One region of the Paenibacillus sp. PDC88 genome, then DNA from elsewhere that is predicted to be linked to it. Evidence: a T-box and tRNA genes for the amino acid it is inferred to sense, from the RefSeq annotation. Region 1 holds a T-box; the other holds one or more tRNA genes.
The links. A T-box is a leader RNA that pairs with one kind of tRNA and senses whether it is charged. The one in region 1 lies ahead of BLW49_RS22260 (valine--tRNA ligase), so its partner is inferred to be a tRNA-Val.

Region 1 (8,945 bases):
CAACCCCTAACAGACTGAGCAGGCTGATCTTTAATTGAATGTTAAGATGATAGCTAATGATGTCGAAATTTGCCTTTGGCGACCAGCTGATCGTCGTTGCATTCGTTAAAAAAGAAAGAGCCTCAAACTGCTCTAATCCTTTGGATATGGATGCTCCAATTAACCAACCGAGGAGCAGAAACAAGATGAATATTCCGAAGTTTTTTTTCATTCTACTCTTCCCTCGCCATATTTTGACACCTTCATTATTATACGGGAACCTAGACATAAGTACAAACAGAAATCCGGCATGGGGAACTATTTCCAGTCCCGTGCCGGATCAGCGCGCATACTATGCTTGTTTGATGATTTCAAGCAGTTGTTTTTCGAGCAGTATATAATTCATGACCTGTGATTGTACTTTCCAAATATGTTCTTTGGAGGGATTTTTATTATATTCTGCAACTGCAGTGACTGCCGTATTCATAGCGGCTTCCATTTGCAGCTCGACAGACTCACTCTCCGCCGGTAAACCGCTTCTGATCTTAGCTACCGTGCTTGTCCAGCGCTGATGCGCGTCCGTGACAGCGTTCATATCCGCTTCTGACAGTGCCTTCTGCTCCTGCTGACCCAGCTGCCTGATTGATACAGAGGTCAATATTTCTGTAATCGCCCGGCTGGAATTAAAAAAATCCGTCACCGTGCTCTGATCACCTGAAAACTGAAGGCCTGTTATCTCAGGAAGGTGAATCTCACGTACGTACAGCTCTACCCCTTCCGTTCTTAGCTGGTTACTGATCAGCTTGGCATTCTCACGATCAGCGGAAACTCCCGCATACACACGGAGCTCATCCAAAGGATCGCTCCCAGCAGCTATACCCGCTGATGTCAACTCAGCTTTGGCTTGCTCAGCACCTTCTGGACTGCTGAACACACCATATTGCAGCATATAATAGGTCACAGCTGGAATGGTTGCTGCAGATGATGCACCTGCAGGAACATTTGCCCCTCCCTCTGTAACTGTTTCTTGAGTGACACCTGATGATGCAGGCACCGTTACAGGCGAAACGGTATTTGAGGTGTTCTCTGAATTCACCATGGACATGGCAACAAACCCAAACATGACACCTGTAACGACTGCAGCGATAATGGATCCCGTCATTTTCCATACATTTCGAGGTCCCCGGTACATGGTGTAATTTTCACTTGCCTGACCCAAATAGAATGGATCCTGATCCTCAAGTTCCTCGTATGAACCTGGGTGCTGCTTGTCTTTCTCCTGGGGCTCTTTGTAGTGCTCATGACCTGCAACAATAGGCACAGAAGAATAAGATCCAAAAGGCTCTTCCCAATCTTCGTATATTCTCTGATCCGCGTAAACATTATTTCCACTGAAGCTGTCTCGATCAGAACGTCCTTCTTCCCGTTCGTCAAGAGGAAGGCTTGTCACGGTCTGCAGCGGGATGGTGGTTTGCGGCATTTCAGCAGGGACAGGGTCTGTTATATCATGCTTCGCAGTTGTTCTCTCCTTGCTGTGCTTCCATTCATCGCCAGGCATCACTATGTCTGATTCGAGCTTGGCAGCAGGCTTGTCCTCATTGAAACGAAATGTCATTCTAGCTTTGTTCACGGCTAACCACCCTCCTCTTGTCCTTTCTAACAGCTATATGTGCCTAATTGAGGAGTTATGCAAAAAAAAGCACCGTTTCTTTAATAAAGAAACGGTGCGGTATGACTCAAACGGTAAAGATCCTACTTGATTCCCTTCGCAAGCGCATAACCTGCTTTCCAAATATCGCCGGCTCCCATTGTTAGGACGAGATCCCCGGGCTGCAAACGATGCTCGAGCTGCTTCACAACATCCTCTTTGGAAGGAATATATATGGCATTTGGATTACTGTTGAGCTTGATCAGATCTACCAGCTTGGAGGAATGTACACCCTCAATCTGTTTCTCTCCTGCAGGTGAGAAGATATCAGTAATAATGACCTCATCTGCTTCTCCAAATGCACGGCTGAACGCATCCAGCAGGAAGAAGGTACGTGTGTAGCGCTGCGGCTGAAAGACCGCTATGATCCGCTTGCCTGTCGCTTTGGCAGCACTGATCGTCGCCTCAATCTCCGTTGGGTGATGCGCGTAATCATCAATAATGAGTATATCTCGAGCTTCTCCGAGCACTTGAAATCTCCGCTTCGCTCCGCTGAACTTCACAATTGCCTTCACAATTGACTCAAACGGAATGCCTGCCTCGAGACAAGAAATCACAGTCGCCATGGCATTGCTCACATTATGTCTGCCGGGTACGGACAACTCAACGGTTCCAAGAGGCGCACCTCGATGATTCATCGTAAATGAAATATGGCGATCTCCGAGCTCAATATCTGTTGCCGTATAATCAGCTTCTGCATCGATTGCATAAGTGATAATGTTGGATTTGAGCTGCGGCATGATGCTCTGAATGTTCTCATCATCCGCACAGACAATCGCACAGCCTTCCGGCTTAACCTGATTCAAGAATTTGATATAAGCATTCTTCAGCTCATTAAAATCATTGTTGTAGTTCTCCATATGATCGGCTTCAAGATTCGTTACAATACCTAGCCAAGGATGATACTGCAGGAAGGAGCCGTCGCTCTCATCCGCCTCTGCTACAACATGCTCACCCTTGCCCGCCTTGGCATTTGTACCCAGGTTCATAATTTCTCCGCCGATAATATAGGTGGGATCTACACCGCACTCCTCCATGACGAGTGCAATCATCGAAGAAGTGGTTGTCTTACCGTGCGCTCCGGCAACCGCTACTCCCTTACGTTCATTCAGCAGCCTTGCAAGCATTTGAGCACGATGAAGAATAGGGATGTTCAGCTGCTCGGCTTCAACGCGTTCCACATTGTCCTTGGAAGCCGCTGTTGAATAGACAACCAAGTCCGCACCATGGACTTGTTCCGGCGTATGCCCGATATATATTTTTGCTCCCTTAGCGGCAAGCTTCTCCGTGAGCTCCTGGGATACGACATCCGATCCCGTGACGGTATATCCCATTTCCAGCATAACTCTTGCAATGGCGCTCATCCCATAGCCGCCGATACCGATAAAATGTACATGTTCCGAAGTGTTTAACAAATTTTCACCAACCTTTTTCAGAATCGGTTTGATGCAGAAGGGCGGCCCTTACATCGGCAATCAAATATAATGTGCCGGACACAACCCCCAGATCTTCCGCTTCCGTCCGTAACTTAAGTAAGCTCAATGCTTGTTTCCATGAAGGTTCTACGATGATGTCAAGGTTTGGTTTGGCATAGGATGGACGAAGCTCTTCTACCATATTTTTTAACTGGGCCGCGTCCATTTTACGTCGGAAATCTGGCTCAGTCAGGATAAGCGTATCCACTAGTGGCAGTATATGCTCAAAATACAATTTGTGATGCTTATTCTCCAGCATGCCCATCATTAAAATTAGTTTCCGCTCTGGATACAGATCCTTGATGCTCTGTGCCAGCATCTCAGCCCCCTCAGGGTTATGCGCTCCGTCCAGAATGAGAAGCGGTTCGTCGGACACCTTCTCGAAACGGCCTGCCCAAGAGGCAAGTCGGAAACCTTTTTGCAAATCTTCCTCTTCCATATAGAACGCCATGTATTGGCGCAGCACTTCAAGTGTCATTAAAGCCCCAGCGGCATTGGCACATTGATGCTTGCCCTGCAATGTAAGCTCCACATCAAGTTCACGAAACGGTCCATTAAAATGCAATTTCTGTCCATCCTTATTAACCTGAACCTGTTCATAGGTAAACTGGTCACCAGCAAGATATAAGGTGGATTTCTGTTTCTCTGCGACCTCACGAATGACTTGAATCGCTTCCGGCTGCTCTACTAGACTGACGACAGGAACGCCGGGTTTAATAATTCCTGCCTTTTCAGTTGCGATTTGGCTGATCGTATCTCCAAGAATATCGGTATGGTCCATCCCAATATTGGTGATCACGGAAATAATGGGAGTTACGACATTTGTTACATCAAGCCTTCCCCCGAGTCCTGTCTCCCATACCACTACATCAGGATAGCACACCTCAGCATAATACAGAATTGCAAGCGCCGTCGCAACCTCAAACATGGTGGGAGACCCTAGCTCTGTCTCCGCGACTTCCTCTACTAACGGATGAAGGCGTCTTGCAAGCATCAGTAAAGTTTCTTCAGGGATGTCCTCCCCGTTGTACTGAAACCGATTCGTAAACTTGGTAATGTACGGTGAAGTGAATGTACCTACATCATAACCGGACTGTCTTAAGGCTGACGTCAAAAAGGCACAGGTAGAACCTTTTCCGTTCGTTCCTGCGACATGGATAAACTTCAGATGCTGATGCGGATTACCCAGCTTAGACAAGAGCAATTCAATACGGGAGAGTCCCGGTCTGATTCCAAACGGAATTAGATTGTTGATCCAAGCTACCGCGTCATGATACGTATTCAGCGGAGCAGCCGTGCTATTACCAGTGGTTCGATCCATATGCTTCACCTTCTAAGTATAAAGTAAGTAAGAGACAGGCATCCCTCACAGTAGTAAGGAACACCTGCCGTCTTATATTAATTTTGAAGTTCGTCAATTCGTGCAATGACTTTTGTCCGCTTATCAGAATAATCCGCAAGCTTCGCACGCTCTTCTTCGATTACCTTCTCAGGCGCTTTGGATACAAAGCCCTCGTTGCCCAGTTTCTTCTCAATCCGCAATACTTCCTTATCCAGTGTTTCCTTCTCTTTCGTGAGACGCGCGATCTCTTGATCAATGTCAATCAAACCTGCAAGAGGGAAATACAGCTCGGCACCGGAGATCACAGCAGTCATCGCCTTTTCTGGTGTAGAAAGTTCTGTTCCAGTAGATAGTTCTGAAGTATTACAGAAACGACGAACATAAATCAAGTTATTTTCAATAATATTCAGGCTGTCCTGACCACTTGCATTTATGTGCAGTTCAACTTTTTTGCTCATCGGTACATTCACTTCAGCACGGATATTACGTACTGCGCGAATCAGATCCATAAGCGTATTCATCTCAGCGACAGCCTTGTCATTAACAAAGGCCTCATTGAATTCTGGCCAAGCTGCCAAAGTAATGGTCTCACCCTCATGTGGAAGGTGCTGCCAGATCTCCTCGGAGATAAACGGCATAAACGGATGGATCAGGCGCATGGTTTGGTCAAGGACATAGGCAAGAACGGATTGTGTTTTGCGTTTTGCATCCGCATCCTCCCCGTATAATGAGAGCTTGGAGAACTCAATATACCAGTCACAGAGATCGTCCCATATGAAATTATACAATGTACGGCCCGTTTCTCCGAATTCGTAGGCATCCATCAGACGAGTTACGTCCTTCGCTGTTTCGTTCAGACGATGCAGAATCCAGCGGTCCGCTGTAGTCAGTTCACCTGAAATATCTATGTCTTCCGCCTTGAAGCCTTCCAGGTTCATCAGCGCAAAGCGGGAGGCATTCCAAATCTTGTTCGCAAAGTTGCGGGCCTGCTCAACACGTTCCCAACGGAAGCGCAGATCCTGACCCGGAGTAATCCCTGTGGAGAGCATGTAGCGCATCGCGTCTGTTCCGTATTTTTCAATAACCTCAAGCGGATCTACTCCGTTGCCCAGCGACTTGGACATCTTACGTCCTTCCGAATCACGCACGAGCCCATGCATCAGGACATCCTTGAACGGAATTTCATCCGTAAACTCAAGTGCCGTAAAGATCATACGTGCTACCCAGAAATAAATGATATCATATCCCGTTACAAGTACAGAGGTTGGATAGTAACGCTTCAGGTCCTCTGTCTCTTCCGGCCAGCCAAGTGTGGAGAACGGCCATAGTGCTGAACTGAACCAAGTATCCAAGACGTCTTCGTCCTGACGAAGCTCTTGCGATCCGCACTTCGGACAAGCCGTCATATCCTCACGGCTGACATGAATTTCACCACAAGCATCACAGTACCACGCAGGTATGCGGTGACCCCACCACAGCTGACGTGAAATACACCAATCGCGAACATTCTCAATCCATTGCAAATAGGTTCTTTCGAAGCGGTCAGGAACAAAATTAACTCCTTTACCGCTCTTCTGTGCTTCAATGGCACGTTCTGCGAGCGGCTGCATAGCTACAAACCACTGCGTGGACAAGTAAGGCTCTACAACCGCACCGGAACGTTCACTATGGCCCACTTGATGTGTGTGGTCTTCAATATTAATCAGGACACCGGATTCTTTGAGATCAAGAACGATCTGCTTGCGGCAGTCACTGCGGTCCAGTCCTTTATATTTGCCGGCTTCTTCATTCATTTTACCGGACTCATCCATAACCGTAATTTGCGGCAGATCATGACGCAGGCCCACCTCAAAATCGTTCGGATCATGGGCTGGAGTAATTTTCACAGCTCCACTGCCAAACGTTTTGTCCACGTACTCATCCGCGATCACCGGTATTTCACGACCAATAATCGGAAGCACGAGGGTCTTGCCAATCATGTCCTTATAACGCTCATCTTCAGGATGTACAGCAACAGCGGTATCTCCAAGCATCGTTTCCGGACGTGTTGTGGCCACCGTGATCGAGCCGCTTCCGTCTTTCAGCTCATATTTCAAATGGTACAAATGTCCCTGTATCTCTTTGTATTCAACCTCAATGTCTGACAAGGCCGTGCGTGCTGCAGGATCCCAGTTAATAATGCGTTTACCGCGGTAAATGAGCCCTTTCTCGTACAGCTTAACAAAGACTTCACGAACGGCCTTGGACAGACCTTCATCCAGCGTAAACCGCTCACGGGAGTAATCCAGCGAAAGCCCCATCTTCGCCCATTGGGAACGAATCGTGTTCGCATATTCTTCCTTCCAGTCCCATACCTTCTCAAGGAATTTCTCACGGCCCAGATCATAGCGGGATACACCGCCTTCTCTAAGCTTCTGTTCGACCTTTGTTTGTGTCGCAATTCCTGCATGGTCAGAGCCGGGAAGCCAGAGCGCATCGTAGCCCTGCATTCTTTTGGCCCGAATAATGATATCCTGCAGCGTAAAGTCCAGTGCATGCCCGATATGAAGAATACCCGTAACGTTAGGCGGAGGGATCACGATCGTAAAAGGCTTCGCATCCTTGCGCTGACCTGCCTTGAAAAATTCATTATTCATCCAATATGGATACCATTTCTGTTCCGCTGCCCGCGGATCGTAAGTTGTCGACATTTCCGTCTGGTTCGGATTTGCTGTCGGTTCTGACATCATACATTCCTCCAATTAATCTTCGTTTAACACATTCTTGAAAATACAAAAAGACCCTTCATCCTCAAAGGACGAAAGGCCATTCTTTCGCGGTACCACCTTTGTTTCATAACCGAGCAGGTCCGAATTCACTTGTAAAAAGCGAAATCATTAATCTCGATATGACACTTCATTAGGCAGATAACGGCTGCTACCGGCCGCATTCTAGCTTCCTCATCATACCAAGAAAGTTCAAAAGGGCAACTCACGGGCGACTTCGGTACAGCTCACGATCCTGCGGAATTTCACACCATATCAATTCCACTCTCTGAAGGGCTCACTGCCTACTATTCCCGATCCAAGTCGTTAGATTAATTACTGTTGTTATTCATTGTATTCCCAATCCTACAGTCATCATACATTTCTTTTGTGCCATTCGTCAACCGGGCTTTTGACCTTACATGACAAAAAAGAAGAGTCCCCGATTCAAACCGGGAACTCTCCTGTATGCAGCTCTACTACGGAATGTAGAGTACCTGACCTTCCTCTACCGATTGCTCGGACAGACGATTATATAGCTGCAGCTCACGCGTGCTGAGCTGATACCGATCAGCAATGGTTTCTAGCGTTTCTTCACGCTGCACGATACAGAGTCTAACCTTCTTGAATGGCGTCTGCTCTGCACCGCTTCCGAGAAACAGACTCTTCCATTGAATCTCCTCTGCCGGTTCTTCATCACGCTGTTCAATCGGAAGCTCCTCTTCCAGCTGCAGGACTTCTTCTGCCGTCCTGTTCTTTTGTAAGAGTGAAGTAATTCCATAGGAGCCTTGTGCCGAAGCTTCGACCGATTTTTTGGTTCCAAAGGCAACCTTCAGTTCAGGCTTCTCTTGGGAAGGATCCGGCTGCGGCACATCCGCTTCGAGCAAGACCTCCTGAGCTTCGGGCTCTCGCGGACTAGAGTCTGTCTCAAGTTCGACCTCCGAATCACCAAGGCTGGATGACTCTTCAATCACTGCGGAAGCTGAATCCGCATCTGCACTTGCAGCAGGAGCTCCCGAGTCACGCTCTGAGCCCGAAACTACAGCAGGCTCGAAGCTCCACACCTCTGGGGCTGAGTATGCTTCCGGCTCTTGATTAACGGACGTGAGCGCACCGAATTGATTCAATGGATCATCTTGTCCCCGATCCGCCTCTTCTGCATCCTGTTCGTAGTACTGTTCCTCTATGCTGTCGATTGTATTTGCGCTGTACGGAACCTGTGGCTGAGCTTCTTCCCGATTCACGGAATCACCGACCGACTCCGCTTCATACGGAAGAGACCATGCAGCACTGCTCTCTTCTGCCGGCTCGGATACTGACGCCTCATATGGCGTATGCAAAAAAGGCCTTGAAGGTGAATACGCCGGGGCTACCGAATCATAATGAAGCTCCTCTGGAGATTCCGATTCCGACAACAACGCTTCTTTTTGTTCTGCATCCGTTAGGAATGGATCACGGTTATACGGATTGTACCCCGAATATAGCGGGTTGGTCGTCGTCTCTTCTTCACCTGAATTAGAATGAACAACGGTAAACTCCTCCGGATTCCAGTCAGAGGTTTCTTCTGCCGGCCCAATTCCCTCAATACCGCGCAAAGAGAGCACGCCCGTAATGTTCAGACTGCGTGTCGACAGCAAATCCACGTCAAAATTCTCAATCTCCACTGCAATATCTTCAATGGATGCGACACGGCTGAG
Region 2 (8,945 bases), on a different contig from region 1:
CCATCATTTTTTCCGGAGCCAAACCGATCTTTATTTCTCCGGTCAGTGACGAAAATCTCGGTATTGATCACGGAATTACAGTTGGTTCGGTACGCCGGGCACTGGAACGCCATCCTGATGCAAAGGGTGTGCTTGTCATTAATCCAACATATTTCGGCGTTTGTGCGAATCTGAAGGAGATTGTGGAGCTGGCTCACAGTTACCAAGTGCCCGTTCTTGTGGATGAGGCGCATGGTGTACTGATTCATTTCCATGAGGATCTTCCTATGTCTGCTATGGAAGCTGGTGCAGATCTAGCCTCTACAAGTGTGCACAAATTAGGCGGCTCGATGACGCAAAGCTCGGTCCTGAACCTGAATACCAAGAACGGATTCGTTAATCCAGAGCGGGTACAGACGATTATCAGTATGCTGACTACAACTTCTACATCTTATATATTGTTGTCTTCACTGGATACAGCAAGACGTAATCTTGCACTCTATGGACACAGCATGGCTCAGAAGGCCATTGATCTTGCGGAGTATGCCCGCCGGGCGATTAATGATATTGAAGGGCTGTACTGCTTCGGCGAAGAAATACTAGGCGGAGAAGCCACCTATAGCTACGATCCGACCAAGGTGACGATTCATGTTCGACATCTTGGACTCACCGGCTATGATACAGAGAACTGGCTTCGCAAGCATTACAACATTGAAGTGGAAATGAGTGATATGTACAACATTCTCTGCCTGATCACACCAGGCGATAATGATGACACTGTCAATACACTGCTTAATGCACTACAAGAGCTGTCGAACACGTATTACAATGTGAATCAAGCCAATGAGCTTGTCGTTAAAATCCCAGAAATTCCTCAGCTGATGCTGACACCGCGTGAGGCTTTCTATGGTGATACCGAGGTGATTCCGTTCAAGGAATCGGAGGGCCGCATTATTGCTGAATTTATTTATGTGTATCCTCCAGGTATACCGATTCTGCTGCCGGGTGAAGTCATTTCTCAGGATAATATCGACTACATCATTGAGCATGTCGAGGTTGGTCTGCCTGTTAAAGGACCAGAGGACCGAACGATTCAGAATGTCAAAGTGATCGTTGAGGCGGAGCCTATTTTTTAATACTTGTCGTTATAGGGCACAAGAAAAGACCAGACAACTTGTCTGGTCTTATTCGTCTGTTGAGAAGAAGATGCGCCGATTACTCGTTCTCGACCATTTCGTTGAAAGCCGCTTCAACACGGTTCCACTCTTCTTCATCTTCGATTTGATACAACGCAACTTCTTCATTCTCTTCTTCCAGGCGGAGGATCAATCCGTCCGCTTCAGGATTATCGCGCTCGAGCAGTACCGCATACTCTTTGCCGTCTACGTCAAAAGTTTGCGCCAGGATCATTTCGACCTCTGCACCATTCTCGTCTGTCAGGGTAAGAACAGCCATTTCGTGTTCATGATCGTGGTCATGGTTGCAATGTTCGTCGTGAACATGATTGTGATCGCTCATGAGAATACCTCACTTTTATATTTATATTGTAATCATACGATAGGCATTTGTAACATCATACTACGGTCGCACTTGTAATCATACGGACGTATCGTAACACTATTACGGGACAAAATCAATGAAACTCTAATCCAAGGCCGTAATCACTTTTTCCGAAACAAGGAAGAACGAATTGCTGCCTGACGGTTTCATATAGAACCCTACTTTATAATTCCCGCTTTTTTTAAAATCATAAGTAAAATCATTTGTTTTGAACCAAAAATTATCCTTCGATCCGCTGCCCAGCTTCTCGGATTGTATATTTTTCACGTTTCCGGAGGGGTCGGTGATCGCTACTTTGACCTCGGAAATTTTCCCATCCAGACTATCGACCTGACTTAACACGTTAAACTTTAATTTACCTACATTGACATTCCCAAACACTGTCTCACCTTTGAACAAAGTGATATGCACATTCGGCTTGGTAATGGTAACCTTGCCATTTCCTGAATCCCATGAAGCAAGCCCGCTAATCTCACGGACCGGAGCGTATGTCGTTCCATTTATAAAGTAACCACCGCCGCTTACTTCTTGCCCATTAATAATGACACGAATTCGTTCGGTAACCGAGTCAGCAAACAACATGGATCCGCTGCCCAAGAGCGAGAACACAATTGCAAGGGCAAGCGTTCTTTTCCACTTCATAAGCTCTTGTTCCCCTCCAGCAATGAGAATATAGTATGTCTATTTATACTTCATCCCGGAGAACAAGTTGCGGTACGTTTGGAAAATTTTTCAGAAAAATTTACGAAATATGTATCCTGCCGCTTCTTCTATGCTGGGTTTAACATGCACCGTTCCTTGAAAGGGCCCGGTGCACGTCATTTGGGTCTAACCTTTAGGCTTGGTCAAGATGCAAGGGACGCCCTTCCCTACTGCTCCCGGTTCCCGCATGCGCTCTGCGTATGCCATTCCGCGTTCACACGGTGTTTTACAGACTTCACACACCTCGGACGTCACCAGCTTCATACTTGTCCGCACCTTTTCCTTACTTGACCCGCCTTTATTCCCCTTCCCCTTTGCCATGGATGCTTCCCCTCTTTCGTAGGTGTTTAAGGCATGTTCATCTGCAGCTTCGTGTGCCTGGTAATGCATTGTATGGGGATTCGCGGAGAAGGTGCATAAGAGAGTGCGTTGGTGCTCCATTTTGACGCTTCATTTTTTGACTCCCTCTCTCCGGTTGCTTCAGGCGCTCCATTTTTTGACTCCCTCTCTCCGATTGCTTCAGGCGCTCCATTTTTTGACTCCCTCTCTCCGGTTGCTTCGCAAAAGTCGTTCGGGATCCAAAAAATTCCGCTGAAGGTGTAAAGACTAAACTATGTTTTGCCAATGGACATGGTCAATTTTAAAAAGCAAGTAAAAAGGGAAGCCCAGCAATTGGGCTTCCCTTTGACAGTTCAGATATGACATCCGATCAAGATATTTTATTGAAAGATAGGCAGTTGATCCAAATTATTCGTCGGATCACCATCGGCATCTCCGCGAATACGAAGGGAGCCATCTTTCGCTTTGAATACATTTACTCCTGCAATGGATCCGGTTTGGATCTCATTCAACGCTTGATTGTAATCAAGCACTCGGCCCGTTGACGTCTTAAATGCGGTTAAATCTCCGTCTCCGTTTTTTTGAACGGCAACAAATTGCTCGCGTGTGTTATTTTCCATAAGAACATACACTCCTTTTTTGCAGCCATAGTTTGTAACCTGCTCGGATTCAGGATAACCTGATCTCCGACATCTATGATTGTGCCCAATAAGTGGACTTCTTATGAAAGATAATATTCTCGCTTAGAGCTTTTTCTGCATCCGTACGTGCAGTATACCTGCATCATAGAAAGGCTCGTCCGAGATCACTTCATATCCAAGCTTCTTATAGAAGCCTTCTGCCTGACATTGTGCATCCAATATAGAGTAGGCTAATCCCAGGTCTTTTGCTCTTTCTTCAAGCGCCATAATCAGTACACGACCATATCCGTTTACCCGATAAGGCTTCAGGACAGCAATTCTTTGCAGCTTTGCTGTATCTTTTTTATAATAAATCAAGCGGCCGGTAGCCACCATCTCTTGTCCATCCTGAATTAAAATATGGTGTGCATCCGGACTCAGAACATCATATTGGTCTATTTCCTCTTCTATTGGAACGTTCTGTTCCTCTACGAACACCGTTTTGCGAATGTTCAGCCCAGCTTCAAGCTGTTCTTGTGTTGTAACATTAATAATCTCGGCTGGCATACGTCTCCCCCTCTTACTATCCATAAATGCAAAAATCCAAACCATTATACACTACATCAGCAGTGATCGTACAGTCTGTCTTCGATATGGATAATTAAAGCAAGCATGTGCACCTTTGCTACGGTAAAAATGTTTCTTCATTTGATGGCTTGGAGTAAACTTCATCGCCTACGGATTTTCGATATACCTCATCGATTACAGGAAGATCTGAATCAGCTGGCTCAATCAGCTGCAGGTTAATTGTTTCCTGTGAAGGAGTTAAGGTGCATCCTGTTATGCTGGTTAATACTATTCCACAGATCATAAGTATGATCAGACTACGGGTCACACTTCTGTTCATAGAACCCCATCCTCTTGTTGTGATTTTCATCCTTTTAAGGTTGCTCATTTGAGGGAAAATTAAACATAGGACAGGGATTGACATCACATAATAAGCCTGATAATATAAATTTATTCACTTTTTATTATTATTCCATGATCTGTTAGCTCAGCTGGGAGAGCACTATCTTGACAGGGTAGGGGTCAGTGGTTCGAGCCCACTACAGATCATCACTGAGAAACCCTTGATTATCAAGGGTTTTCTTCTTTTTCTCAACTCATATGATGTAGTGCGGACTATCCTTCTCGACTCGTGCTGCCTCTTCCCATTACACGTGCAGTTGGAAAATATATTCTTCTTCTTTAAATTTATGTACTCCCCTGATCTCACCGATTCCATCCAGCCTAACTTTATCTTCACAGATTACAGGTCTTGTTTCTACAATCACATGGAGTTTTGATGCCTGCCAGAGATCCGTCTCATAATAGGAAACAACAGGCTGCTGTATCAAAATTTCGTCGTTACCAAAGGCGAGTTTAACATAGTTTTGATGAAGAAGCCTGCCAGGCAGTGCATCTATATTTTGCGGATCGATGCTCTTCACAGCTATATCTCCTTCAATAAATATGTGAAATCCTGCACTCTCTTCAAACAGCTTGAACGCAGCCGTTCTGTTATCTTTAACATATTCTATTGTTGTCTCCGTCTCTTCACTTACTTTAATATCCTTTATTTTACTTTGCTCTTCCGGGTGGGAATGAGATCTTAGAAATTCGTACAAACAATTCTCCGAATGTAAAAAATCCTCCTGCCATCGTTCTGTGAACTCATCCAGCAGCAAGCACATCCACAAGCCCGAGTAGTAGCAGCTTTTTCTTAATTGAAGTGTGGCGGCTTTTGAATTTATCAATTCTTGTCCAAACAGATTCAATATAGAACGCAATGATTGTGTTGAATCTTCGGCGTATGCCTTCAGTTCCACATAATAAGCAGGCCCCTCTATGGTCTCTACCCTTGTCTCATATGTAAAATATGAACCCAGCAGCTCTTTTCTCCTACTGCGAAATTTAAAAAACTCGGATAAATGACCATCCCTTATCTGTGTATCACTTGCCTCCAGCGCAAGACGAAGACATTGCCTTTCCCGACTCCTAAGCTCCACATTCTCTTCAAGAAGAGGGTAGGTTAAACCCAATAGCTCATCTGGGAACCTCTTCTCTTCGCACAAATACTGGAATCCATGAAACAGCTCATGCACAAGGAGTGACTTGAGCTCTGCCATATCCTCAATTCCTTCCACGTTCACAATTGCTGTAGGATGATCTTTATACATAATTAACGTATTACCGACGAATGGCTGGTCCCATTTCAATTGATGAAACGTATCTGATTGAAATTTGGGATGGTGAAATAGGAAAACTTCGCTCGAGTTATATATCGCGTAGGCGACTTTTCGAAATCCCTGCCATAACGGTTCTACATCGAGCTCAAGCAGCACATCTGCTGCAGAATGAAAGTTGATTCCCATGTTTATTCTTCCTCTCAGTTTTCATTTGGTGAGATGTTTGAGGAGATTATACCAAAAAATAAAGGACCCGCAGATACCTGGGATCCTTTATTTTTTGGTGATTAGTATAGAATGGTTTTGGAAATGATGACAAGTAGAATGAAAAGAACAAGAATCGCTCCGATGGAAGACCAACCATTGTAACCTCCACAATATCCGGATCTAGATACTTCACTCATGCTGCTCTCCTCCTTATCTCTAAGGTATGAGATAGTATATGAATACCTAGATTAGATGACAGGGCGGGTATCCTGATTTTTCAAATCTTTTTTGTCACTTCTCTCTGTTTACTCCAATTATTTCGCGTGATGAGGTGTTCCCTCATGCTTCTCTTTGCGAAGCCCGGCAAGGCCGAACAGACCTAACAAACCAAGCCATCCCCAGCCGTTTCCACGATCTGTTGTCGCGTTTGCTCGAACGTTATTGGTACCATAAGTACCATTGTTGTAAGCATTGGTATTGTAAGTTCCAGTTCCAGTACCTCTGCCATCGTACATATTATTGTTCATGTTGTTCATTGTGCGAGTACGATTCATGTTTGTTGTACCGTTGTCTGTCCCATCAATACCCAAGTTTTTTTCCAAACGATTAACCGAATTCTTAACCGGATTATCGTTCATATGGTTTGTGTTCGTTTCAGCCATTGCCGGAACAGCAATTACCATAGAAATACTTGCAGCTGCTAAAGTGGCTGCCCATTGCTTTTTCATCATCATTCACCCCACTGATTATTGTTTTGGCCTGTCGCTTGTATAATCCCCTCCGCAATTTAAAGTTATACAAGCATCAATGTGGGGGAAAAATGGGGCAAATCCTAATTTTTATGTACAGCAAAAAACCCACCGTTTGCAGCCGGTGAGTTTTCATATATACCAATCATCTCTTGAAGGGTTACGAGTACAGAATACCGCATGATTATTAACGCTGCATGATAGAAACATAAAATTTAAATTAAAATAATGAGATCTTATCCACGCCTTGACCTCACAACGAACGTATACAGTTCTTTATCAAGGACTGTCCCGTCTTCAAGTACCACATTATGGTCGTCATGAGAGCTGATTGTCGTCCGGTACGAAATTAGCTTAACCCCTTTCCATACCGTTACCGCAGATTTGAAGTAAATTGCATTATCAAATTGAATCGACTGACGCATCACATATCCGACCGTATGAATAGAAGATCTTGCTCTTTTCTTGCCTTTTCCATAGGCATCCTCAGGCAAGGGATGAATTCGTACAATTTGACTAAACGGAATCTTGACTCTCTTCGCTCCTACGACGATGATTTCGGCATCTGCATCCCACTTCAGCAATATCCCTTGAACGGGATCTTTACGACCACCTGCTCGTTCCACCAGCACTCTTTGGCCTACCCAGTGTTTCATTCTCCCGTTCACCTCCGTGTTCTTCTTGTTACTTGTCCGAGATTATCCAATTTACTTGCTTGATTCCTTCTTCTTCCAAGAAGGCGTTCGCTCGAGAAAATGGATGGCTTCCAAAAAAACCGTGCCGAGCTGCAAGCGGACTCGGGTGAGCTGATTCTATAACCAGATGACGGGAACGATCTATGAAGGCCCCCTTCTTCTGTGCGTGACTTCCCCAGAGCATAAACACGACAGGCTGCTCCCGGACATTCAAATTCTCAATTACCGCGTCAGTAAACCGCTCCCATCCGATATGGCGATGTGAAGCAGGTTCTCCCTCTCTCACAGTTAATACGTTATTTAGTAACAGAACTCCTTCCTCCGCCCAATCCTGAAGAGACCCATGTGTAGGGATGGACACCCCAAGATCACTATGTAATTCTTTATATATATTTCGCAAAGATGGAGGGATTCTAACCCCTTTTTTGACAGAAAAACTTAGCCCTTCCGCCTGACCCGCTCCATGATATGGATCTTGTCCAATAATCACAACCTTTGTATTCGCATACGAGGTCAATTTCAACGCATTGAATATGTCTTCCTTCGGAGGATATATCGTTTGCGTCTTATATTCAACAGCCAGCTTCAATCGAAGCTCTTGCATATAATCCTTACTCATCTCGTCCCGCAGCAGTTCATCCCAGTCATTATTAAACATATATCTGCTCTCCTCATTCCCAATCACTTTATACCATATATAGATATCTAAAAAAATAAGCTGGACTCCTGTTAGGAGCCAGCCTATTTCATCTAAATGTATGCCGAGGACGGGGGTCGAACCCGTACGATGGTCACCCATCGCAGGATTTTAAGTCCTGTGCGTCTGCCAATTCCGCCACCCCGGCGTATGTGTATAGACTGTTTAACCAAACTCAGTGTAAAGTTAAAGAACAATCCACAACCACTTTCGAATTCCCCAGCAAATATGCTCAAAAATCCGGTATCTCTTATTATATATGAACAGTCACGTTTTGACAAGCTCTGTGCTCATGAAATCTTGATCTGACTTTAACCGCACAAAAAAATCCACCTCTTCGAGATGGACTCCTGAACGTTTGCATCGCCATGAATAGTTTATTCTTCATGATCTAAGCGCACGGCTTTGTATAATTGGCCTTCATGTTCAACAAGAATAACCTCATTCGTGTTCGCATCTTTTAATTGAAATATCAGCGATCCCGCTTTCAAATAATTGCTTAAGCCGTCTTGACCTTTAAGCTCGTTATCCTCTGTTAATTCCGATAAAGTTACTTCCATCGTTACTTCACCTAGCTCCTCACTTGCCAACTTATCTGGAAGAACTTCCTCGGTAATTACTTTATATGGAATCCCACCAGACCATGTAACAAAAGGATCGTTGTTCTCCGTCTGAACTGTCCCTGCGGATGATTCTTCCCGCTCTGCAGAGTCTGTGGCGCAAGCAACAGGAAATAATAAGCACATCATGACGATCCCAAATTTTAATACATTCATCATATTTCTGCTCCCTCTAAGAAGTTGATCTGGTACCCTGAATAGAAAGCAGATCTACAGAATAATAACGAGCTACCTTTATTTAGCTAAAACACAGATTATTCTTCCTTGTACCCTTTCTTTCTGCTCGCCATTCTCATCCACCAAGCAATGCCACCAATACCCGCAGCAATAATTACAGCAAAGATAACGATATACCATCCATGAATATTCATTGTGCATTCCTCCTAAGATAGTTATACCCATATTATCTGCCACATTAAACTTACTCACTCATTTCTTCATATTCATCACGAATGTTTAAACTCCAGCCGAATTGGTTTATTTAACTTTAAGATATTTTTTCCTGGATTATTGTAGAAATTTAGAACTAGTTCTGATAGACTATTCGTA

Region 2: it has a tRNA-Val gene. The T-box ahead of BLW49_RS22260 (valine--tRNA ligase) is inferred to sense a tRNA for this amino acid. The anticodon was not compared.

Annotation. Positions count from the first base shown of each region.
Region 1 is NZ_FNNT01000008.1:211,206-220,150, reverse strand. It holds gene BLW49_RS22280 (DUF4321 domain-containing protein) at 1-211, opposite strand, end outside; gene BLW49_RS22275 (SPOR domain-containing protein) at 332-1,609, opposite strand; gene murC (UDP-N-acetylmuramate--L-alanine ligase) at 1,732-3,102, opposite strand; gene BLW49_RS22265 (bifunctional folylpolyglutamate synthase/dihydrofolate synthase) at 3,107-4,483, opposite strand; gene BLW49_RS22260 (valine--tRNA ligase) at 4,561-7,230, opposite strand; T-box leader at 7,295-7,579, opposite strand; gene BLW49_RS22255 (LysM peptidoglycan-binding domain-containing protein) at 7,728-8,945, opposite strand, start outside.
Region 2 is NZ_FNNT01000004.1:410,552-419,496, reverse strand. It holds gene BLW49_RS15320 (aminotransferase class I/II-fold pyridoxal phosphate-dependent enzyme) at 1-1,115, shown strand, start outside; gene BLW49_RS15315 (DUF1292 domain-containing protein) at 1,195-1,497, opposite strand; gene BLW49_RS15310 (copper amine oxidase) at 1,624-2,181, opposite strand; gene BLW49_RS15305 (hypothetical protein) at 2,368-2,562, opposite strand; gene BLW49_RS15300 (DUF3892 domain-containing protein) at 2,961-3,200, opposite strand; gene BLW49_RS15295 (GNAT family N-acetyltransferase) at 3,324-3,767, opposite strand; gene BLW49_RS15290 (hypothetical protein) at 3,886-4,107, opposite strand; tRNA gene BLW49_RS15285 (tRNA-Val) at 4,244-4,316, shown strand; gene BLW49_RS15280 (hypothetical protein) at 4,415-5,614, opposite strand; gene BLW49_RS29225 (WGxxGxxG family protein) at 5,950-6,369, opposite strand; gene BLW49_RS15270 (hypothetical protein) at 6,621-7,040, opposite strand; gene BLW49_RS15265 (uracil-DNA glycosylase) at 7,069-7,737, opposite strand; tRNA gene BLW49_RS15260 (tRNA-Leu) at 7,839-7,924, opposite strand; gene BLW49_RS15255 (hypothetical protein) at 8,154-8,555, opposite strand.